DNA from 3 places in the Massilia sp. BAP21 genome. Region 1 is predicted to be linked to each of the others. Evidence: predicted binding sites of a transcription regulator. Region 1 holds the regulator's gene; each other region holds the start of a gene.
What was found. The regulator FNR, encoded in region 1, switches genes on or off when oxygen is low (the NO sensors DNR and NnrR bind a similar motif). The targets are predictions, from matches to a motif close to TTGATNNNNATCAA.
Positions count from the first base shown of each region.

Region 1 (7,993 bases):
GAGGCGCGCATGAAGGCGCTCGACGCCACCTTCCAGCCGAAGGGCGAAGGCGACCCGCGCCCGGCCATCCTGGCCAGCTATGCCGAGATGGTGAAGGACGCCGAGCGCCGCAGCGAGTCGCTATTCAACCTGAAGCCGCGCGCACCGGTGGAAGTGCGCCGCGAACCGCCGCTGACCGAAGCCTCGGCCGCCGCCCACTACAGCCTGCCGGCGCCGGACGGCAGCCGTCCGGGCGTGTTCTGGGTGCCGCTGCGCGGCCCGACCTTCAACATGATCCGTATGCGCAGCCTGTCCTACCACGAGGCGGTGCCGGGCCACCACTTCCAGCTGGCGATCCAGCAGGAGCTGGAAGGCATCCCGAAATTCCGCAGCCAGCGCATCTTCAGCGGCGGCAGCGCGCACAGCGAGGGCTGGGCGCTGTACACCGAGCGGCTGGCGGTGGAGCAGGGCTGGTATGGAGACGAAAAGCGGGGCGACGTGCCGGGGCTGCTCGGCGCACTCGGTTCGGAGCTGTTCCGCGCACGGCGCCTCGTCGTGGATACCGGCCTGCACACCAAGGGTTGGACGCGCCAGCAGGCGGTCGACTACGGCATCAATGTCGAAGAGGTCGACCGTTATGTGGCGTGGCCGGGCCAGGCCACGGCCTACATGATCGGCATGCTGCGCATCGTCGAACTGCGCGACAAGGCGAAGTCGGAGCTGGGCGCGAAGTTCTCGCTGCCGGCCTTCCACGACATGGTGCTGAGCGCCGGATCGGTGCCGCTGGATGTGCTGGGGCAGCTGGTGGATGGGTGGATCGCCAAGGAGAAAGCCAAGGCGTAATCTTCAGGTCCGGTCGGGTGGGTTCGAGAACCACCCTACGTAGCTATCTGGTTTTTGTAGGGTGGACCGGGCCGCGCAAGGCACCTGTGTCCACGCTGTACGACGGCTGATCATCCGTGCCGTATAAAACAATGGCGCATGGTCGCACATGGTGACACCGCGTGGGCACGAGTGCCCACCCTACGAAACTGCGGCATAATTCCTGCACCACCGTTGTCAAGGAGACGCACCATGGAAACCCAGGAATTGCACCGCGGACGCCTGATCGACCACTTGCAACTGGTGGTGCGCGACCTGCCCGCGTCGAAACGCTTCTATACCGCCGTGTTCGAGGTGCTGGGCATCCCGCTGGGCGGCGAGGGCATTGATTACTTCTGGGCCGACGAGCTCTTCATCTCGACGAAAACCAGCGACGCCGCGCAGGGCGAGCTCACCGGCCGCCATCACCTGGCCTTCCAGGCCGCCGGCCGCGCCATGGTCGACGCCTTCCACCAGGCCGCGTTACAAGCCGGCGGCAAGGACAACGGCGCCCCCGGCGAACGCGCCATCTACCACCCCGGCTACTACGGCGCCTTCGTCCTCGACCCCGACGGCAACAACATCGAGGCCGTCTTCCACGGCGAAGCGAAACGCAGCGCGCCGTCGGTGAAGGTCACGTTCTAATCAAGTTCACGCCATCGGCGTGCACTGCTCGGTCCCGGCCGCGATTGCCCGCAAGCGCGCCGGTTCCAGCAGCGTCACCTCGCGCTTGTCGACCGCGATCCAGCCCTGCTTCTTGAAGCGCGACAGCAGCCGGCTCACGCTCTCGATGGTCAGCCCCAGGTAATTCCCGATGTCCTCGCGCGACATGCGCAGCGCAAAGCTGGTCGACGAATAGCCGCGCGCCGCATAGCGCGCCGACAGGTTCACCAGGAACACGGCAAAGCGCTGCTCGGCGCGCATGTTCCCCAGCAGGAGCATGACGTTCTGCTCGCGCGTGATTTCCTGGCTCATGATGCGGTGGAAGTGGCGCAGCAGGGCCGGCACTTCGCCGAACAGTTCTTCCAGGCGCGAGAACGGAATCTCGCATACCTCGCTGTCTTCCAGCGCCACCGCGTCGCAATGGTGACGGTCGCCGCTGATCGCATCCATGCCCAGCAGCTCGCCGGCCATCTGGAAGCCGGTGATCTGCTGTTCACCGGCCGCGTTGATCTGGTAGGTCTTGAAGTGCCCGAAGCGCACCGCGTACAGGCTGCGGAAAGGCTCGCCCATCGCATACAGGCGCTCGTCCTTTTCGAGCCTGCGGCGGCGCCCGATGATCTTGTCGAGGCGGTCGATGTCCGCGTTTTCCAGGCCCATCGGCAGGCAGAGCTGGTGCATGCTGCAGGCGCTGCAGCTGGCCTTCAGCGCACCGATGCTGATCGGGGCGGAGGTGGTGGAAGAGGTGTCCTGGGTCATCGGCTGGAAAATGGGATGGCAGTCAATACCGGGATTATAGTCCCGGTCGCTTTTGCAACCCAGCCTTTCGGTTCACGCTGCGTTGCGGAAAGGGTCGATGAACCGCTGCAAAAGCCTGCCGACACGGGGCTTGATGCAGCGGTCAACTTGCGCGTGAAGTGGCAAAAACGGCAATTGTGCGCGCCCGCTGCCATGCTAGATTCGGAACACCACAGCCCACAGGAGCGTTCATGTTCGGTTTTTCGGCCCTGGATCTGGCACGCATCCAGTTCGCTTTCACGATGTCCTTCCACATCCTGTTCCCGGCCGTGACCATCGGTCTCGCCAGCTACCTGGCCGTGCTGGAACTGTCGTGGCTGCGCACCAAACGCCAGGTGTATGTCGACCTGTACCACTTCTGGCTGAAGATTTTCGCCGTCATGTTCGGCATGGGCGTGGTGTCGGGCATCGTCATGGCCTACCAGATCGGTACCAACTGGAGCACCATGTCCGAGTTCGCCGGCAGCATCATGGGGCCGGTGCTGGCCTACGAGGTGCTGACCGCCTTTTTCCTGGAAGCCGGTTTCCTCGGCGTGATGCTGTTCGGCTGGAACCGCGTCGGCCCGCAGCTGCATTTCGTCGCCACCGCCATGGTCGCGGTCGGCACCCTGATCTCGGCCACCTGGATCCTGGCCGCCAACAGCTGGATGCAGACGCCGCAGGGCTATGCCATCGAGGGCAACCGCATGGTGCCCGTCGACTGGCTGGCGATCATCTTCAATCCCTCGTTCCCGTTTCGCCTGATGCACATGGTGGTCGCCGCCTACCTCACCACGGCGCTGATCGTCGGCGCGGTCGGCGCCTGGCAGCTCTTGCGGCGGCGCGACAATCCGGCGGTGCGCAAGATGCTGTCGATGGCGATGTGGATGCTGCTGATCGTGGCCCCGATCCAGGCCGTGATCGGCGATTTCCACGGCCTGAACACGGCTGAACACCAGCCGGCCAAGCTGGCGGCTATGGAGGGGCATTGGGAGAACACGCCGGGCGAAGCGGTCGGCCTGAAGCTGTTCGGCATACCCGACATGCAAGCCGAAACCACCCGTTACGCGGTCGAGGTGCCGCACCTGGGCAGCCTGATCCTCACCCACAGCTGGGAAGGCCAGTTCCCGGGCCTGAAGGATTTCCCGAAGGACGAGCGGCCGAACTCCCTGATCGTGTTCTGGAGCTTCCGCGTAATGGTGGGCCTGGGCCTCTTGATGATCGCGCTCGGCGCCTGGAGCCTGTGGCTGCGGCGGGAAGGGCAAATCTTCACGAAACGGCTGTTCCTGCGCGCCGCCTTGTGCATGGGGCCGGCGGGCCTGGTCGCCATCCTGGCCGGCTGGGTCACCACCGAGGTCGGACGCCAGCCCTGGGTGGTCTACGGCGTGCTGCGCACGGCCGACGCGGTGTCGCCGCACGGCGCGCCGGCGTTGGCGCTGACGCTGGGGATCTTCGTGGTGGCGTACTTCTTCGTGTTCGGCGCCGGCACCATCTACGTGCTGCGCATGATGCGCAAGGGACCGCAGCACTTCGAGCTGCAGCGCACGCCCGAGGGCGGGCCGGGCGAAGGCCGCACGCCGATGCGGCCGATGTCGGCGGCGGACGTCGGCAACGACGATGACGGCACCGGCGACGGCGACGGCGCCGGCCTGGACCTGGGCGGCGACGGAAAGAGGAGCTGAAGGATGGGTATCGATACCTCGGTCATCTGGGCCGTCATCATTTATTTCGCCGTCTTCATGTATGTGCTGCTCGACGGTTTCGATCTCGGCATCGGTATCCTGTTCCCGTTCGTGAAGGGAAAGCGCGAGCGCGACACCATGATGAATACCGTGGCCCCGGTCTGGGACGGCAACGAAACCTGGCTGGTGCTGGGCGGGGAGGGCTTGCTGGCGGCCTTCCCGGTGGCCTACTCGATCATCCTCTCGGGCCTTTACCTGCCCCTGATCTTCATGCTGGTCGGGCTGGTGTTCCGCGGCGTGGCCTTCGAGTTCCGCTTCAAGGCCAGGGACAATCGCCGCCACTTGTGGGACAAGGCCTTCATCGGCGGCTCGTTCACGGCCGCCTTCTTCCAGGGCGTGTCGCTCGGCGCCTTCCTCGACGGCATCGCCGTATCGGGCCGCAGCTATGCCGGCGGCGTGCTCGACTGGATCGCGCCTTTCCCCATCCTGGCCGGCTTCGGCGTCATCATCGCCTATACCCTGCTGGGCAGCACCTGGCTGATCATGAAGACCGAGGGCGAGCTGCATGCGCGCATGGTGCAGGTGGCCAGGCCCTTCGCCCTGATGCTGCTCGCGGCCATCGTGGTGGTCAGTATCTGGACCCCGCTGCGCGACCCGGCGGTGGCGGACCGCTGGTTCACCTTCCCGAACACCCTGTTCCTGGCGCCGGTGCCGATCCTGGTGCTGCTGTCGATCGCGCTGCTGCTCGGCTCGCTCAAGGGCAAGCCGCACCGCTGGCCTTTCGTCGCGGCGCTGGCCCTGGTCTTCCTCGGCTACACCGGCATGGCAATCAGCATCTGGCCGCATATCGTGCCGCCCACCATCACGATCTGGGAAGCCGCCTCGCCGCCGGCCAGCCAGGGCTTCGCGCTGGTCGGCACGCTGCTGATCCTGCCCATCATCCTGATGTACACGGTCTGGTCGTACTGGGTATTTCGCGGCAAGGTCAAGGCCGACGCGGGGTACCACTGATGCGCGGCCTGTCTTTCCTGCGATTCCTGCATGGTCGACCGGCGCCGCTCTGGCTGCGCCGCCTGGGCTGGATGCTGGCCCTGTGGGCGGGCGGGGTGGCGGCGCTGTTCCTGGTCGCTTCCCTGATCCGGGCCATCATGCATGCCGCCGGCATGCGCTGAACACGCATGTCCTGGCAGGTGGCGCGCGTCCAGACATATGCAAAGCATTTCCAAGCGTGCGCACCTTTGCGGGCTGAGGGAATACACTTTAGATGAACATTTAATAACGGAGACCATCAGCCCATGCAGCCAGCATTCTCTGAAAACCTATCCCATCAGGTAAATGACGCTGCCCGCGCCGCCTCCTCCGTTGGCGTGGCGCTTCCCCTGTCGAGCGAAGACCAGGCCCGGGCCGACCTGTATGCGCTGGCCGCGCGCCTGCTGCTGGCGCCTCCGGGCGCGGCATTGCTGGCCCAGCTGGGCGCGGCCGACCCGATCCTGGCCGAAGGCGGCGACCCGGCCCTGGAGCGGGCCTGGGAAAAGCTGGTCCAGGCGTCGAGCGTGATGGACGCCGATGCGGTGGCCGCCGAATTCGACGCCCTGTTCGTCAGCGACGGCACGCCCAAGCTCAATCCCTATGGCTCGCTGTACATCTCGGGCTTCATGAACGACAGCCCGCTGGCCGAGCTGCGCGGCGACCTGGCGCGCTTCGGCATCAAGCGCATGCGCGGCGTCGGCGAGTTCGAGGACCACCTGGGCGCGCTGTGCGAAACCATGCGCGTCCTGATCGCGGGCGGCGCCGCGGGTGGCCACATGATTGCGCGCCGTTCCCACGCCGAACAGCAGGCCTTCTTCGAAGCGCGCATCGCGCCCTGGTACGAACGCTGCCTGGACGATATCGCCGAAGCTGAAGACGCAAACTATTACTGCCTGGTGGCCGCTTTTGTCGGCGCGCTGCTGGAAATCGAAGCCGACGCCTTTGTGGTGGAAGAGGGCTTCGATGACTGATCGAAAGGATGTCACGATGGACCGCGAACCCGTATCCGCAGCGGCGGAAGGCGCCGCTACCCCCGATCCTGCACGCCGCAGCTTCCTGAAAGCCGCGCCGCTGGGCGCGCTGGCGGCCGTGGCCGGCGGCGCCGAAGCCAAGCCGGAGATCAAACCCGCCGAAGCAGCCAAGCCGGAAGTAAAACGCGGCTATCACGAAACCGAGCACATCCGCCGTTACTACCAGACCGCCGCCTACTGGTGAGCGGCCCCGGAGACCAGTCATGTCGTTAACAAAGAGTACCGCAGTCAAGGGCCTGAAGCGCCGCAAATTCCTGGTCGGCGCAGGCGTTGCGGCCGGCGCCGGCGCCCTGGCGCGCCAGTTGCCCCTGAACGTGATCGAGCCGGCCTCGGCCGCCGATCCGGTGGCCGACGCCCCGGTCAAGACCGAAATCAAGCACACCGTGTGCAGCCACTGCTCGGTGGGCTGCTCGGTCGACGCCGTGGTGGCCAACGGCGTCTGGGTGCGCCAGGAAGCCGCCTTCGATTCGCCGATCAACATGGGCGCCCACTGCGCCAAGGGCGCCTCGGTGCGCGAGCACGGCTTCGGCGAACACCGCCTGCGCTACCCCATGAAGCTGGTGAACGGCAAGTACACCCGCATCTCCTGGGACCAGGCGATCAACGAAATCGGCGACAAGATGCTCGAACTGCGGCAAAAGGCCGGCCCCGACGCCCTGATGCTGATCGGCAGCTCGAAGCACAACAACGAGCAGGCCTATTTGCTGCGCAAGTTCATGTCCTTCTGGGGCTCGAACAACTGCGACCACCAGGCCCGCATCTGCCACTCGACCACGGTCGCCGGCGTGGCCCAGACCTTCGGCTACGGGGCGATGACGAATTCGTTCAACGACCTACACTATAGTAAAGCGGTGCTGTTCATCGGCTCGAACCCGGCCGAGGCCCACCCGATCTCGATGCTGCACTTCCTGCACGCCAAGGAACTGGGCGCGAAGATGATCGTCATCGACCCGCGCTTCACCCGCACCGCGCGCTTCGCCCACCACTACGTGCGCGTGCGTCCGGGCACCGACATTCCGCTGGTCTGGGGCATCCTCTGGCACATCTTCAACAACGGCTGGGAAGACAAGGAATTCATCGCCGCCCGCACCTACGGCATGGACGACGTGCGCAAGGAAGTGGCGAAATGGACGCCGGACAAGGTCTCGGACATCACCGGCGTGCCCGAAGCCTCGGTGCGCATGGCGGCCGAGATGCTGGCCAAGAACCGGCCCTCGTCGGTGGTCTGGTGCATGGGCATCACCCAGCACCACGTCGGCACCGCCAACGTGCGCGCATTGTCCATCCTGCAGCTGGCGCTGGGCAACATCGGCAAGCCCGGCGGCGGCGCCAACATCTACCGCGGCCACGACAACGTGCAGGGCGCCACCGACGTCGGCCCGAACGGCGACTCGCTGCCCGGCTACTACGGCCTGGCCGAAGGCGCCTGGAAGCACTTCGCGAATGTCTGGGGCGTGGATTACGAGTGGATCAAGTCGCGCTTCGGTTCCAAGGAACTGATGGAGAAGCCCGGCATCACCGTCTCGCGCTGGTTCGACGCGGTGAACGAGCAGAATCAGTACATCGACCAGCCGAGCAATTTGCGCGCCGTGTTCTACTGGGGCCACGCGCCGAACAGCCAGACCCGCCTGCCCGACATGAAGGCGGCCATGCAAAAGCTCGACATGCTGGTGGTGGTCGACCCTTACCCGAGCATGACGGCCTCGATGCACGGCCGCACCGACGGCGTCTACCTGCTGCCGGCCGCCTCGCAGTTCGAGACGCAAGGCTCGTGCACGGCCTCGAACCGTTCCATCCAGTGGCGCGAACGCGTGATCATGCCGCTGTTCGAGTGCAAGACCGATCACGAGATCATGTATTTGTTCGCCAAGAAGCTCGGCTTCCACAACGAACTCTGCAAGAACATCAAGGTCGTGCACAACGAACCGGTGGTCGAAGACATCCTGCGCGAGATCAACCGCTCGTGCTGGACCA
Region 1 covers NZ_CM173596.1:5,729,974-5,737,966, reverse strand. Annotated here, with positions in the region: gene ACWYRN_RS25000 (DUF885 domain-containing protein) at 1-822, shown strand, start outside; gene ACWYRN_RS24995 (VOC family protein) at 1,054-1,485, shown strand; gene fnr (fumarate/nitrate reduction transcriptional regulator Fnr) at 1,492-2,259, opposite strand; gene ACWYRN_RS24985 (cytochrome ubiquinol oxidase subunit I) at 2,490-3,959, shown strand; gene cydB (cytochrome d ubiquinol oxidase subunit II) at 3,963-4,970, shown strand; gene ACWYRN_RS24975 (DUF2474 domain-containing protein) at 4,970-5,131, shown strand; gene ACWYRN_RS24970 (TorD/DmsD family molecular chaperone) at 5,255-5,959, shown strand; gene ACWYRN_RS24965 (twin-arginine translocation signal domain-containing protein) at 5,952-6,203, shown strand; gene ACWYRN_RS24960 (formate dehydrogenase subunit alpha) at 6,223-7,993, shown strand, end outside.

Region 2 (7,993 bases), 2.1 Mb from region 1:
CTGTCGGCTTCATCGTCGTCACGACCGACAAGGGTCTGTGCGGCGGCATGAATACCAACATCCTGCGCCAGGTGACGCAGAAGTCGCGCGAAATGGAAGCGGCGGGCAACCGCATCGAGGCAGTTGCCATCGGCAACAAGGGCCTGGGCTTCCTGAACCGCGTGGGCGTCAAGCTGGTGTCGCACGCCACCCAGATCGGCGACACGCCGCACCTGGAAAAGCTGATCGGCCCGATCAAGGTCATGCTCGACGCATACCAGGATGGCCAGCTGGACGCGGTTTACCTGTGCTACACCAAGTTCATCAACACGATGAAGCAGGAACCGGTCGTCGAGCAGCTGCTCCCGTTGCCGTCCAAGCACCTGGAACAGGAAAAGGGCGCCATCTCGTGGGATTACATCTACGAGCCGGAAGCGCAGGTCGTGATCGACGAATTGCTGGTGCGTTATGTCGAGGCCCTGGTCTACCAGGCTGTCGCCGAAAACCTGGCGTCCGAGCAATCGGCACGCATGGTGGCGATGAAGGCCGCGAGCGACAACGCAGGCAGCGTCATCGGCGAACTGAAGCTGGTCTACAACAAGACCCGCCAGGCAGCGATTACCAAAGAACTCTCCGAGATCGTCGCCGGCGCGGCAGCGGTCTAAAAAACGAATTTAACTATATCTGAAGGAACGAACATGGCTGATGGCAAAATCGTTCAGTGTATCGGCGCAGTGGTCGACGTGGAATTCCCGCGTAACGCGATGCCGAAGGTTTTCGACGCACTGAAAATGGAAGGCTCCGCACTGACCCTGGAAGTGCAGCAGCAGCTGGGTGACGGCATCGTCCGTACCATTGCGCTGGGCTCCTCGGAAGGCCTGCGTCGCGGCATGACCATCCAGAACACCGGCAACCCGATCATGGTTCCAGTTGGCGTCGCCACCCTGGGCCGTATCATGGACGTGCTGGGCAACCCGATCGACGAATGCGGCCCGGTCAGCAACGAGCGCATGGCATCGATCCACCGCTCGGCACCGGTGTACGACGAACTGTCGCCATCGACCGACCTGCTGGAAACCGGCATCAAGGTCATCGACCTGGTCTGCCCGTTCGCCAAAGGCGGTAAAGTCGGCCTGTTCGGCGGCGCCGGCGTCGGCAAGACCGTCAACATGATGGAACTGATCAACAACATCGCTAAAGCGCACTCGGGTCTGTCCGTGTTCGCCGGTGTTGGCGAGCGTACCCGTGAAGGCAACGACTTCTACCACGAGATGGCGGATGCAAAAGTCGTCGACCTGGAAAACCCGGAAAACTCGAAGGTCGCGATGGTCTACGGCCAGATGAACGAACCGCCAGGCAACCGTCTGCGCGTCGCGTTGACCGGCCTGACCATGGCCGAAGCCTTCCGTGACGAAGGCAAGGACGTGCTGTTCTTCGTCGACAACATCTACCGCTACACCCTGGCCGGTACCGAAGTCTCGGCACTGCTGGGCCGTATGCCGTCGGCGGTGGGCTACCAGCCTACCCTGGCCGAAGAGATGGGCCGCCTGCAAGAGCGCATCACCTCGACCAAGACCGGTTCGATCACCTCGATCCAGGCCGTCTACGTCCCTGCGGATGACTTGACCGACCCATCGCCAGCGACCACCTTCGCCCACTTGGACTCGACCGTCGTTCTGTCGCGTGACATCGCCTCGCTGGGTATCTACCCTGCGGTCGACCCACTGGACTCGACCTCGCGCCAGCTGGACCCGCTGGTCGTCGGCCAGGAACACTACGAGACCGCGCGCGCTGTCCAGGGCACCCTGCAGCGTTACAAGGAACTGCGCGACATCATCGCGATTCTGGGCATGGACGAACTGGCACCGGAAGACAAGCTGACCGTGGCACGCGCACGTAAGATGCAGCGTTTCCTGTCGCAGCCTTTCCACGTCGCTGAAGTGTTCACCGGCGCACCGGGCAAGTACGTTTCGCTGAAAGACACGATCAAGGGCTTCAAGATGATCGCATCGGGCGAACTGGACCACATGCCGGAGCAGGCGTTCTACATGGTCGGCACCATCGAAGAAGCAATCGAAAAAGCCAAGAAACTGGCTTCCTAATCGGTTTCTTCAACCTGAAGGACACACATGGCAAACATTTTTCACGTTGACGTGGTCTCGGCCGAAGAGCAGATCTTCTCCGGTGAAGCGACCTTCGTCGCGTTGCCGGGTGAAGCGGGCGAGCTGGGTATCTACCCGAAGCACACCCCGCTGATCACGCGGATCCGTCCGGGCGCCGTGCGCATCCAGACGACCGCGGGCAATGAAGAGTTCGTCTTCGTCGCCGGCGGCATCCTCGAGGTGCAGCCGAACGGCGTGACCGTGCTGGCCGACACCGCGATCCGCGGCGGCGACCTGGATGAAGCGAAAGCCCAGGAAGCCAAGCGCCAGGCGGAAGAACTGATGCAGAACCAGGATTCGCAGATCGACTACGCGAAAGCCCAGGCGGAACTCGCCGCGGCGATCGCGCAGCTGGCGGCGATCCACAAGCTGCGCTCGAAGGGCCGTTAAGCTTTTCGTCAGCAGCACACAAGAGGCAGCCTTCGGGCTGCCTTTTTTCGTTTTCGCCCAGCGGATTTCCACGTTCATCGCGCCCATCGGCAGTCCGTCGCATTCGTAAACACAGGCGTACCAGGCTGGGTTAGAGTTTCCGCACTCTCACTCTTCCTGAAAGGTGTCCGTCATGCCGAAGCTGTCCGCTGTTTGCGTTGCCGTGTTCGCCTTGCTGGGCGCTCCCGCCGTTCATGCGCAGGAGGCCCCAGGCGCCGCCCAGGCCGCGCAATCGTCGCAAGCCGTGGAAGCGCGCCTCGACGCCCTGGTCTCCGCCAGCTACAAGCCCACCGAGCCTGGCGCCACGGTCATCGTGGTCAAGGACGGCAAGACGCTGCTGCGCAAGGGCTACGGCCTCGCCGATACCAGCGGCATGCAGCCGATGGACCCCGCCATGGTCCTGCGCCTCGGCTCGATCACCAAGCAGTTCACGGCGGTGGCGATCCTGATGCTGGCGGAAGAAGGCAAGCTGTCACTCACCGACGACCTCACGCGCTTCTTCCCCGACTATCCGACGCGCGGCAAGAAGATCACGGTCGAGCACCTGCTGACCCATACCTCAGGCATCGCCAGCTACACGGGCCGGCCGGACTACCCGCTGACCATGGGCAGCGACGTGACCGTGGCGCAGATGATCGACTCCTTCAAGAACGATCCGCTCGATTTCGAGCCCGGCAGCGCCTACCGCTACAACAACTCCGGTTATTTCCTGCTTGGCGCCATCATCGAGAAGGTGTCGGGCATGCCGTATGCGAAGTTCCTCGAACAGCGCATCTTCGTGCCTCTTGGGATGAAGGACACGGCGTACGAAGGTTTCGAGCGCGGCAGCACGGCGCACGCGGCAGGGCATACCCCGGGACCGAAAGGCTTTGAGCGCGCCGCGCCCTTGAGCATGACCCAGCCTTACGCGGCCGGTTCGCTGGTGTCCACGGTTGACGACCTGGCGCGCTGGGACGCTGCCATCACGCAGGGCCGGCTGTTGAAACCGGCCAGCTGGCAGCGCGCCTTCACGTCCTACACGCTGGCCGACGGCAAGCCGACCGGCTATGGCTACGGCTGGCAAATCGGGCAGTTGCAGGGCGCGCCGACCGTGGCGCACGGCGGCGGCATCAATGGCTTCAGTACCTATGCGCTGCGCCTGCCCGAGCAGAAGGTGTTCGTCGCGGTATTGAGCAATGCCGACGGCGGCCTGGCCAACCCCGGCGTGGTGGCCAGCAAGGCGGCTGCCCTCGCCATCGGCAAGCCCTTCCGCGAATTCAAGGAAATCGCGCTGGATGCGGCCACGCTCGACCGCTATGTCGGCGTCTACGAAGTCGAGAAGGGCGTCACGCGCACCTTCAAGCGCGAGGGCGGGGTGCTGGTCATGCAGCGAAGCGGGCGGCCGCCGATGCGCCTGAAAGCCTTTTCGCAGAATGGCTTCTACCTGCCGGACGGCTTCGACTGGTTCGAGTTTGCCCTCGACGGCAAGGGCAAGGCCGGCAGCGTGACCCAGTACGCCGACAGCAGGGAAATGAAGCAGCCGCGCATCGGCGACGCGCCGGCTGAACGCAGTGCCGTGAAGATCGCCAATGCCGTCTACGACAAGCGCGTCGGCCGCTACCAGCTGGCGCCGGGTTTTATTTTGGAGCTGACGCGCGACGGCGACCGTTACTACGCCCAGGCCACCGGCCAGGGCAAGCTCGAGATCTTTGCCCAGGACGAGAACGTGTTCTTCACGCGCGCCATCGAGGCCGAGGTGCGCTTCGACGGCGGCGATAGCAGCTACCTGGTGCTGCACCAGAACGGCCAGCAGATCAGGGCGCCGCGTCTGTAATCACTTAGAACCTATCCCAGCAGGGATGAGTCGCTTTCGGCGCGCCTGACAAGCGGGGGCGGCGTTGCTCGTCGTTGCATGGCTAGCCATGCGGCCTCCTCGCGCCTTGCCCGCGCTTGCCATGCATCGCCGCCAGCTTCCTCCTCCCTACTGGGATAGGTTCTTAGCGCCCAGCTTCGCCGCCACCTGTTCGCGGAAGTAGCCGCTCTGGACGAAGCGGTACAAATTGGCGCCGGGGCAGACGGTTTTATCGGAGTGGTCGCGGTGGCTGGCGATGTTCTCGACCGGTACACCGTACTGCACGGCCAGGCTCGCCATCAGCGCCACCACGGCGTCGAGCTGTTGCTGGTTCGGCTCGACCTCTTCAAAATTGCCGACCACTTCGATCAGGGCATGGCCCTTGGGGTCGTATTCGGTGTTGGTGTCGCCGGCATAAGCGATGTCGCGCGCGGCGTAGGTATGGCCTTCTAGGTCGATCACGTAGTGGTAGGGGATGTCGAGCCAGCCCTTGGTGTTGCGCGACCAGGCCTGCAGGTTGCGCAGGTACTTGTGCACGTCGGTGCCGGGCTTGAAGGTCTCGCCCTGGTGGTGCAGGGTGATGTGGGTGATGGTGTGCCGGCGCGCGCGGCTGGCGTCGGCCGGCGTGCCGCCCCATTGCGCCACCGGGACGATCTGGGGCGCGGCAGGGGCCGGCGGTTTCACGGCGCAGCTGGCGCAGGCCAGGGCGATGGCGAGCAGGGCGAGGGAACGTTTGGCGTGCAGGCGGAAGGTCATGGATGGGCTCGCTGTGGAAAACACGCCATCTTTCCACAGGCTGCCTGCCTTGTGCAATGGCCGTGCAAGCGTGCTCGCAAGGGGTGATGCTTTCCTGTTAAGCTAGGCGTGACATCCATACCGATCCCACTCATGAGAACCATTGCCCAGATCCTCAAGGACAGCAAGACGATCGCCATCGTCGGCCTGTCGAACAAGCCCGAGCGCGCCAGTTTCGGCGTTGCCGAGTACCTGCAGCAGCAGGGCTACCGCATCATTCCCGTGAACCCGGCCTACGAGGGCCAGGACATCCTCGGCGAGCGCGTGTATGCCGATTTGCAGGCCGCGGCCGACGCGCTGGCGCCGAGCGGCACCCGCATCGACATCGTCGACTGCTTCCGCAAGTCCGAAGACATTCCGCCGCTGGCGCGCGATGCGATTGCGATCCGTGCCGGCTGCCTGTGGATGCAGCTCGAGATCGAGAACCAGGCCGCCGCCGACCTCGCGCGCGCCGCCGGCCTCGACGTGGTGATGAACCACTGCCTGAAAATCGAACACCGCGCACTCAACGCCTGAACCTCATCTCATCCCACGCCATGCTGAAATCCTCCCTCATGCTCCTCGGCCTCGCCGCCGCCTCCCTGTCTGCCCTGGCGCAAACCCCGGCGGCCCCGGCCCGCGCCGGCGCACCGGCCGCACCCGCTGCCGCCGCGCCGGCATCCTGCCCGGCCCTGCTGCACCAGAACTTCAAGCGCCTGCAGGACGAAGCGCCGCAGGACCTGTGCCAGTACGCCGGCAAGGTGGTGCTGGTGGTGAACACCGCCAGCTACTGCGGCTACACCAAGCAGTACGAAGGGCTGGAAAAGCTGAATGCGAAATACGGCCCGCGCGGGCTGGTGGTGCTGGGCTTCCCGTCGAACGACTTCAAGCAGGAATCCGCGAACGCCAAGGAAATCGCCGACCTCTGCTACAACACCTATGGCGTCAAGTTCCCGATGTTCTCGACGACCGTGGTGTCGGGTCCGAACGCCAATCCCCTGCACGCCAGCCTGGCCAGGCAGACCGGCAAGGAACCGAAGTGGAACTTCACCAAGTACCTGATCGGGCGCGACGGCAAGGTGATCGAGCACTTCCCGAGCAAGGTGGCGCCGGAAGATCCTGCGCTGGTGAGCAAGATCGAAGCGGCGCTTTGATGATCGCATCGTCGCGCAGGTCATCGGCGCCGGCTGTTCGTAGGGTGGGCCGGGCCGCGCCAGGCACTCCGTGCCCACGCGGTACGCACGGTTCCGCCAGTCCGCTGCCGCAAGGTGTCGCTCGAAACGCATGCGGCGGACAAGGCCGTGTCCGGGTTTGACCTTCGCGAGCGAGTCCCCACGGCCAGCGGTGCAATCACGAGCACGTAACCGCGTGGGCACGGAGTGCCCACCGTACGGTCGAGGCCGCAGGCCATCAGCCACCAGCCATCAGCCGCAGGCCACCAGCTGCAGGCCAACAATATCGGTTTTGATCTGCATCAACGATTTTGTTGCGACGCATCAATAGACTTACCTCATCGCACAACGACACACGATGAGGTAAGAAAAATGAAGAAGTTGAGTATCAAACTGCTGGCAGTTGTCCTGGGCCTGGCAAGCGGCGCCGTCATGGCGCAGGAATCTCCCTGGCTGGTGCGCGCACGTGCGGTGCACATCGATACCGCCAACAAATCCGACCCGGTAGGCGGTGCCGGCGCCGCGAACCTGATTCGCGTCGAGAGCAAGACCATTCCCGAACTCGACGTCAGCTACTTCCTGACCCCGAACATCGCGGCCGAACTCATCCTCACCTATCCGCAGAAGCACGACGTCACCCTGGACGGCGCGAAGATCGGCAGCTTCAAGCACCTGCCGCCAACGCTGACGCTGCAATACCACTTCGCGCCGGCGCAGACTTTCAGCCCCTACGTGGGCGCGGGCTTGAACTACACGCGCATCTCGAAGGTGCGCCTGCTGGACGGCGCCGGCGACCTGGAAAACGATAGCTGGGGCGGCGCGCTGCAGGCCGGCTTCGACGTCAAGCTCGACCGCAACTGGTCGCTGAACGTCGACGTGAAAAAGGTGCAGATCCGCAGCGACGTGTATGTCGGCGGCGCGCACGCCAGCAAGGTCAAGGTCGACCCGGTGCTGTTCGGTATTGGCGTCGGCTACCGCTTCTAGGCTTCAGGCGTCGCTGCGCGGTGCATCCAGCACCGCCAGCATCGGGCCGCGCAGGGCATTGCAGACCATGATGCCCTCGGCCTCTTCCAGCATCGCGCGCGTGACGATGCCCTCGACGGCCTGCCAGGCCGGCGCCTGCAGGATCACGGCGCGCGTCACTCCCGGCAGCAAACCGCACGACAGCGGCGGCGTGATCCACTGCCCGCCAACCCGCACGAACACATTGCTGCGTCCTCCTTCCGTCAATTCCCCGCGCTCGTTGAAGAACAGGGCGTCGAAGGCGCCCTGCGCTTCGGCTGCGCGCCAGGCTGCGTCGTAGCGCGCGCGTACCGAGGTCTTGTGGCGCAGGAAGATGTCGCCTGACTCCACCGGCGTATCGGCCAGGACCACGCGCACCGGCTCGTGCAGCGGCGCCAGCGGCGCGGAAGTGAGGGCGAGCTTGCCGTCGGCGCTGCTGGCCAGGCGCAGGCGGAACATGCCTTCGCGTGGCAGGGCCAGGCAGGCATCAACCACCATCGCCCGTGCGGTGTCGCGGTCGAAGGCGCGGCCGAAATACGCGCAGGAGCCGGCGATGCGCGCCAGGTGTTCGCCCAGGTGGCGCGGACCGTCTTCCCACGAGGCCTTGATGGTCTCGAAGATCTCGACGTCGTTCGTCAAGCCGG
Region 2 covers NZ_CM173596.1:2,017,414-2,025,406, forward strand. Annotated here, with positions in the region: gene atpG (F0F1 ATP synthase subunit gamma) at 1-644, shown strand, start outside; gene atpD (F0F1 ATP synthase subunit beta) at 678-2,081, shown strand; gene ACWYRN_RS08870 (F0F1 ATP synthase subunit epsilon) at 2,109-2,531, shown strand; gene ACWYRN_RS08875 (serine hydrolase) at 2,704-4,383, shown strand; gene ACWYRN_RS08880 (peptidoglycan recognition protein family protein) at 4,531-5,157, opposite strand; gene ACWYRN_RS08885 (CoA-binding protein) at 5,290-5,712, shown strand; gene ACWYRN_RS08890 (glutathione peroxidase) at 5,733-6,329, shown strand; gene ACWYRN_RS08895 (OmpW/AlkL family protein) at 6,720-7,331, shown strand; gene pabB (aminodeoxychorismate synthase component I) at 7,335-7,993, opposite strand, start outside.
Region 2: the regulator FNR is predicted to act here: its motif matches at 6,640-6,653, upstream of ACWYRN_RS08895 (OmpW/AlkL family protein).

Region 3 (7,993 bases), 1.0 Mb from region 1:
GCCGCAGGGACTGATGGCGCCGGCGACGACGCGCTGGCCGATCGTGTAGCCGGTGACGCCGGGTCCGAGTTCGGCGATCGTGCCGACGGGCTCGTGTCCGACCGTCAGGCCGTCGGCGACCGGGTACTCGCCCTTCAGGATGTGGACGTCGGTGCCGCAGATGGTGGTCATGGTGATCTTCACGATGGCCTCGCCGGGACCGGCGCGCGGGATGTCCTTGCGCGCCAGGACGATGCGTCCGGGGCCGGTGAAGACGGCTGCGTTCATCTTGCTCATGTGGTCCTCCCTCGCTCTTGTGCAGTGGTTGTGTCGGTGCCGGCCGGCCCGGCTAGCGCGCCAGCAGCACCGGCAACGCCGCGTCCTGCAGCACGGTCCGGCTGGCCCCGCCGAGCAGCAGTTCCTGGAAACGCGAATGGCCGTAGCAGCCCATCACCACCAGGTCGCAGCCGAGCTCGGCCGCCAGCGCCAGGATGGCGTGGCCGGTATCGTGCTGCGGATCGCGCAGCGTCACGTCGGCGCGCACCGCATGACGGCGCAGGAAGGCCGTCGCATCGGCGAGTTCCTGCGCGCCGGCAAAGGCGGCGGGAAAGACCGGCGCGAACACGGCCAGGGTGGTATGCGGCGCGCGCTGCATCAGCGGCACCGCGGCCGCCATCGCGACCGAGGCTTCGCGGCTGCCGTTCCAGCACAGCAGGACGCGGCGCGGCCAGCCAGGCGCGGCGGACGCGGTGCGCGGCAGCACCAGCACGGGGCGCCCGGCCTGCGCGATCACGTAGTCGGGCATGCGTTCGGCAGGGGGCAGGTAGCCCAGGCTTTCGTCGGGATCGTCCTGGCTGACCACGACCAGGTCGGCAAAGCGGGCCAGCAGCGCCAGCGCGTCCGGCACGGCGTCGCAGACCAGGCGCGCCTCGTGCGACACGCCGTGGCGGCGGGCGATTGCCTCGAACCGGCGCAGCGCTTCATTGGCATTGCGCGCGACGGGGTCGAGGTAGCTGGCGAGCAGGGTGCCCAGCTGGACGTCGTACCCGTCGGGAAACACTGCGCGCGGAATGCCGGTCATGGCGGCGCCGACCAGGTGCGCTGCCTGCCCGGCGCAGATGGCGGCTGCGGCCTCGATGCGCTGCGGCGCGTGGCGCGACAGGTCGGCGTGGACGAGGACGGTCTTGTAGCGCATGGAAGGCTCAGCCGGAGAAAGTGTCGGGCCGTGGGATGACCAGCACGGGAATCACGCTGTGTGCCAGCACTCGCTGGGTCTGGCTGCCAAGCAATACGGACTGGACCGGGCCGCGACCGTGGGAAGCCATGACGATCAGGTCGCATCCCAGGTCGCGCGCCGCCGTGACGATGGCTTCGTGCGGCGCATCGGCGCGGCGGGTGTCGGTGCTCGCGGCAACCCGCGCCTGCCTGGCGCGGCGCTCCACGTAGCCGAGGAATTCGCGCGAGCGCTCGGCGTTGTCGGGCGCCATCAGCACGCCAAGGACTTCGCTGAACAGCGGGCGCACGGGGATGACGTGCAGCCCGAACAGCTGGGCGCCGGTATGGTGGGCCAGGCCGACTGCGGCGTCGACAGCCGCCATCGAGGCGGCGCTGCCGTCGGTCGGAACGAGTATCCTCCTGAACATGCACGTCTCCCGTCGCTGTTGGTAAGGCAGGTTGGCTTGCGGCCGATGCAGGTGCTTGCAGTCTCGCGTTCGAGCGCCTCGATCGCCATGATGCACATCAAATTTTTTGGATTGTTCCGGGGAAGCTTGTGCAGCGACATAGACTGAAGTAAATTCCCTGTGCTAATGCGCCATCAACACCGGCACCGTCATCGACTGGAACATGGTGCGCGTCGCGCCGCCGAGCAGCAGTTCGCTTAACCGGGCGCGGCCGTATCCGCCCATCACGAGCAGGTCCGATCCGTGGTCGGCAAGTAGCGACAGCAGGCGCTCGCCGATATCCTGGTGGGCGGACTCGGCGATGGCGGCGATATCGACGCCATGGCGCGCCAGGTAAGGGGCGAGCGCCGGATCGCAGCCCGGCGCGCCCGGCGGGACGAAGCAGGCGACCGTCACGCTGGCGGCCCTGCGCAGTATCGGCAGCGCGGCATCCAGGGCGCGCACCGCTTCGGGGCTGCCGTTCCAGGCCAGCAGCACTCGCCTTCCCGTCGCGGCTTCGTGCTGGATATACGGGACGACCAGCAGCGGCCGCGGGCAGGCAAGCAGCACGTGCGGCGCCGGATCGCCGCCGGGCGGCTGGGGCAGGGCGGGGTCGGCCTGGCCCACCACCAGCAGGTCGGCATAGCGTCCGGACAGCGCGATACCCGCACTCGTCTCGTCGTCGACCAGGCGCGTCTCGTGCGAGGGCACGCCGGCCCGGGCGGCCTGGCGGGCGAAGCGGGCCAGTTCGCGTTCGGCCCTGCGGACCAGTTCGTTCATCTGCGGCGCCAGCACCGTGCGCAGCAGGTCGGCACTTGCTTCCTGGTAAAACAGGCGCGAAACGCCGGTGACGGCGACGCCGACCAGGTGCGCGCCGTGTTCGCATGCCAGCTGCGCCGCCAGCGCGATACGCGCATGGGCGCCCGGCGAAGCGTCGATGTGGACCAGGATGGTGCGATAGGACATGGGAGTCTCCGGAAGATGGGTCAACGCCGGGCCGTGCCTGCGCCGCCGGGCGGCGCCCGGCCCGCGGCGCCGCGGCCCGGGCGCCGTCCCGCAAGCTTGACCAGGTCAAACGGGAGCATCGCCGCCAGTCCCAGGCCGACGGCCGCGGCAGCCGGCAGCGGGGCGAGCGGCGCGAACCCGAACAGCGCGGCGGGCGGCGCGGCGAACAGCACGAGCGCCAAAGCGCACAGGGCGGCGGCCGCCACCAGCCAGGCAACCCGGTTGGGCTGGCGCAGGCTCTCGGGCAGCGTCAGGGTCAGCGAGCGGTTGGTGAAGATCAGGCCGACGTTTGCCGCCACCAGCACGGCGAAAGCGAAGGCGCGTGCCTGCGGAGGCGGCAGGGCCGACAGCGCCCAGGCGTACGCGCCGGCGACCACCGCCAGCACGAGCAGGCCCTGTGCCAGGGCCAGCAAGAGCGCGCGCCGGTCGACCAGGGGCGCGTCGCGCGGGCGGGGCGCGCGGCGCATCAGGTCGGGCTCCTCCGCTTCGTTCTCGAAAGCCAGGGCGCAGGTGGGGTCGATCACCAGTTCCAGGAACACGATGTGCATCGGATGCAGCAGGATCGGCCAGCCCAGCAACAGCGGCAACAGGGCCATGCCGGCCGTCGGCACGTGTACGGCCACGATGTAGACCATGGCCTTGCGCATGTTCGCGTAGATATGGCGGCCGAGCCGGACAGCCCTCACGATCGATGCGAAATGGTCGTCGGTGAGCACCAGGTCGGCCGCCTCGCGCGCCACATCGGTGCCGCGCATGCCCATCGCGATGCCGACATGCGCCGCCTGCAGCGCGGGGGCGTCGTTGACGCCGTCGCCGGTCATGCTGACGATTTCCCCGGCCTCCTGCAGGGCGCGCACGATACGCAGTTTCTGCTCGGGTGCGACGCGCGCGCAGATGTCGGCGTGCGCCAGCGCCCGCGCCAGGGCCGCGTCCGGCATGGCGGCGATCTGCGCACCGGTCACGGCCGCATGCGCGCCGAGGCCGGCCTGGCGCCCGATCTGCAGCGCGGTCGCCGGAAAATCGCCGGTGATCATCATGACGCGAATGCCGGCCGCACGGCATTCGGCGACCGCCTGCGCGACCCCGGCGCGCAGCGGGTCGGCGAACCCGACCAGGCCCAGCGGCGCGAACGCGAATGCGCGAACGGTGTCCGGCCAGGCCGGCGCGTCGTGCACCGCCTGCGCCACCGCCAGCACGCGCAGGCCGCGCCCCGCCATTGCCTCGGCCGCCGCGAGCAACGGCGCCGCCGCCGCGGGCGCAAGGCGGCACAGGTCGGCAATGGCTTCGGGCGCGCCCTTGGCGGCGACCAGGGCGGGCGCGCCGCCGCCCCGATGCCAGCCGTGCACGACGGCGCGCATCCCCGCCTGCATCCCGTATTCGCGTGCGAGGGTCCAGCCGCCGCCCCGCGAGGCATCCGGGAATTCGGCGCCGAGCCGGTGCAGGGCCTGGTCCATCGGCTCGAAGCCGTCGATGCGGCTGGCCAGCATGCCTACCGCGAGCACGTCGGCGGGCGCGCCGGAAAGCGGCTGGCCGGCGCCGGGCCGCCAGTCGCAGCCGTCCGCATACAGGGCGGCGACACGCATCCGGTTCTCGGTCAGGGTGCCGGTCTTGTCGACGCACAGCACGGTGCTCGCACCCAGGGTCTCGATGGCGGAAAGCTGGCGCGTCAAGACCCGGGCGCGCGCCAGCCGCCAGGCGCCGAGCGCCGGAAACACCGCCAGCACCACGGCGAATTCCTCCGGCAGCATGGCTAGGGCCAGGGCCAGGCCGGCGAGCAGGGCCTGCAACAGCTCGCCGCCGCGCGCCAGGTGATACAGCACGAGCAGCAGGCTGAGGGCCGCGCCGCCCACGCCGAACAGGGCGATCACCCTCGCCATTTGCCGCTGCAGCGGCGAGCGTCCGGCCTCGAGACCGGCAAGAGAGCGGCCGATGGCGCCGATCGCGCTGGCCGCGCCGGTGGCGCCGACGAGCAGGACGCCATGCCCGCGCACCACGAGCGTCCCGCCGAACAGGGCCGCCGGGCTGCGGTCGGGTTCCCCGGCGCGGGCCGCCGGCGCCGGCCGGGTGGACCCGGCATCGCCCTCGTGCAGCGGGCGCTTCGCCACCGGTTCGGATTCGCCGGTCAGCAGCGACTCGTCGGCCTGCAGATCCTGCGCTTGCACGAGTTCGCCGTCGGCCGGAACCCGGTCGCCTTCCGCGACGACGCACAGGTCGCCGACGACGACTTCGCGGCTGTCGATCCGGCGCCGAGCGCCGTCGCGAATGACGGTGGCGGGCGGACTGCTGAGTTCGCGCAGGGCGTCGAGCGCCCGTCCGGCCCGGGTTTCCTCGAACAGGGTCATGCCGAGCGTGGCGAGCACCAGGGCGAACATCAGGATGCCTTCGTGCAGCTCGCCGAGTACCAGGTAGAGCAATCCGGCCGCGAACAGCAGCGCGAACATCGGCTCGCGCGCCGCCTGGCCGAGGTAGCCCAGCAAACCACGGCGCCGCGCCGACGGGATGACATTCGGGCCATCGTGCAAGAGGCGGCGGGCCGCTTCGTCGCTGCCGAGGCCGTTCGTCGTGTCCACCTTGCGCATCGATCATCCTTTGCCACGCATGGCGCTGCCGGCTTGCCCGGGCATCCGGCAGGCAGCGGGGCGGGCTGCCGGCATCATGTTCCGGCCTGCCGTTCGCCGCCGCCGGCATGCGGCGCATGCCGTGCATCCGGGCTCGCGGGACGATACACCAGCACCGGCACCGGGGCATAGGCGAGCACCCGCTGGGTGACGCTGCCGGCGATCAGGCGGCTCAGCCCGCGGCGCCCATGGGAAGCCATGAAGATCAGGTCGCACTGGTGCTGCCTGGCGGCGTGCAGGATGTTGTCGGCTGGCGCGTAGCCGTAGGCGGTGAGCGCCGTGCAGCGAACGCCCGCGGCGGAGGCTGCGGCCGCCACCCGCGCCGCATGGGCCTGCGCCTGTTCGAGCAGGACGTCGACCTGCAGTCCGGCGCCGCCGGCAAGCGCGCCTTCGGCCGTGAGCAGGACAGGTTCGGGTTCGGCGACCGCGAGGGCGAAGATCTCGCCGCCGCACGTCCTTGCAAAGGCGACGGCCGCATGCTCGGCCGCCAGCGAGAGGTCGGAACCGTCGGTGGGAACCAGAATCCGTTCAAACATGGCACGCTCCTCGTGGGCTGGATCTTGCGCGGATGGACGCGAGGCCAGCATGGGCGTAGCAACGCCACGAGTCTTTGATGCAGGTCAAAATGACTGGGATCGCCCGTTGTCGTCGGCCGTTTCCAAGTCACTGCCCGGCTGTTATTAACGGCGCCTGCGGCGCGCCGCTGCCAGCGCGAGCAGGCCGCCGGCGAGCATTGCCAGGCTGCCGGGTTCGGGTACGGCGGGCACGAGGTCCAGCCGTACGGACTGGCAGGCGCTCGTGGAGCCGAAGCAGGCGGTCGCCAGGATCTGGCCAGCGTCGTTGATGTCCTCGGCCCTTGTAATGGTCCAGCCCGGTTCAGGCAGGATCAGGTCGTTCAGGTTGGCCAGGACGCCGCCGCTGTATACGAACGCGCGGTACTGCAGGTCGTCGAGCGAGGGCTGGATCCCGACGATGTCGCCGGCGCCGTTAATGGCGAGCGCATCGCCGCCCGGGCCGCCGAGACTGCGCATGACGCCGCCTTCGTACACGTAAGGCTGCCCGAGTCCGGCATCGGGGAACCATGCCGAACCGACGATGGCGCCGGCATCGTTGATGTCGTTGGCGCTGTAGGCGGTCGCTTCGCCCGTCCGAAGCTGGCGCAGGTCGCCGTTGCGGTAGATAAAGGGAAGGCGCTGGCCATAGGGGCTGTCCGGCGGCGGCGCGAGTGCTGCATTGCCGACCACGGTCCCCTTGTCGTTCAGGCCGAGGGCGTCGCCCTGGTCGCCGCCAAAGGTGCCCAGCCCGATCATGGTGCTGCCGTCGTAGAAGAAGGGGCGTGACGTGTCACCAGGGAAATTGCCTGCCGTTCCGGCGACCTGGCCCTTGTCGTTGATGGCGTGGGGTGTGGCGTAGTTCAGGCCCGGCACCAGCCCGATATCCCGGAAACGGCCGTCGGAATAGATGAAGGCCGACGCGCCTGGATACATGTAATGTCCGGCGACGTCGCCCCGGTTGTTGATGGCGTAGGCCTCGACGCCGGGCACCAGCTGGCTGAGGTTGACGATCCCGCTGTCGCTCCAGATCCAGGCTTCGTTCTGGAGCGTGCGGCCGACGATCTGGCCGGCGTTGTTCATGTCGAATCCGACGAAACCGGTGGGCAGGAAGGTCACCCCGTAAGTCGGCTGCGCGGATGCGGCCGCGGGTCCGAGCAGGGCAAGCAGCAGAAGAAGGGCGCGAAAGGGTTTGCGACGTGTCATGGCCGTCTCCGATGAGTGAAGTCTGCTGTGAGCATGCGCTGTGCATCCTCGTAAAGCTTGCGCCGGATCAGACGTGTTCATCGCGGCGGGGCTGCCGCGCGAAGGCCGGCGCCGCGTGGCCGGGGCGTGGCTACGGTGTTGTACAATCAAAACGCATTCAACGCTCAACCAGGGTTCCCATGACACTTCCGGATGGTCCAGTGCCGGTCGAACAACGGCGCGATTCCGTGGCCCGCATGGTGGTGGTCACTGTTGGCCTGATTGTCGTGCTGGGCGTGCTGACGGCATCGATGCTGCTGCTCAGCTATCACGACGCCATGCGCGCCCAGCAGGCGTCGCTGCGCAATATCGCCATCGCATTCGCGGCGCAGACCATGGGCGTGGTCAGGGCGGTCGACGGCACCACGGTACGGGCGGCAAGCATCGTCCGCTTCCGCGGCGCCGCCGGCCTCGGCGAAGTGCTGCTCGATGAAAGCTCCGGCGGCGCCCTCGACAATATCCGCCGGCTCGCGGTCGTCGATACCGCCGGCCGCGTGATCGCCAGCATCGTGCCCGGCGCAGCCGATGCGGCAGCGCTCGCGCCGCTGGAGGCCCCATCCGCCGGCGCCGACGACGGCGCAGCGCTGCGCATTACGGTGACGAATATCGACCCGGCGAGCGGCCGGGCACTCATCAATTTCATGCGGCCGCTGCGTACGCGCACCGGGGCGCCGGCCGGCGCGGTCGTGGCACAGGTGGATTCGGCCAGCTTCCAGAGCCTGTACAGCCTGGTGGAACTGGGAACAGGCGGCTCGGTAACGCTGTTTCACCGGGACGGCACGATGCTGGTGCGCGGTCCGGCCTTTGCCGGCGGGATCGGGCGCTCCTTTCTCGACACGCCACTCTTTCGCGAGCAGTTGCCGCGCGCGTCGCGCGGCGGCTTCGCGACCCGCAGCCCGCTCGATGCTGCCAAGCGCCTGTATGGGTACGATGC
Region 3 covers NZ_CM173596.1:4,691,506-4,699,498, forward strand. Annotated here, with positions in the region: gene ACWYRN_RS20755 (NAD(P)-dependent alcohol dehydrogenase) at 1-276, opposite strand, end outside; gene ACWYRN_RS20760 (universal stress protein) at 329-1,174, opposite strand; gene ACWYRN_RS20765 (universal stress protein) at 1,182-1,622, opposite strand; gene ACWYRN_RS20770 (universal stress protein) at 1,785-2,606, opposite strand; gene ACWYRN_RS20775 (cation-translocating P-type ATPase) at 2,627-5,224, opposite strand; gene ACWYRN_RS20780 (universal stress protein) at 5,299-5,799, opposite strand; gene ACWYRN_RS20785 (PEP-CTERM sorting domain-containing protein) at 5,944-6,933, opposite strand; gene ACWYRN_RS20790 (bifunctional diguanylate cyclase/phosphodiesterase) at 7,200-7,993, shown strand, end outside.
Region 3: the regulator FNR is predicted to act here: its motif matches at 1,710-1,723, upstream of ACWYRN_RS20765 (universal stress protein).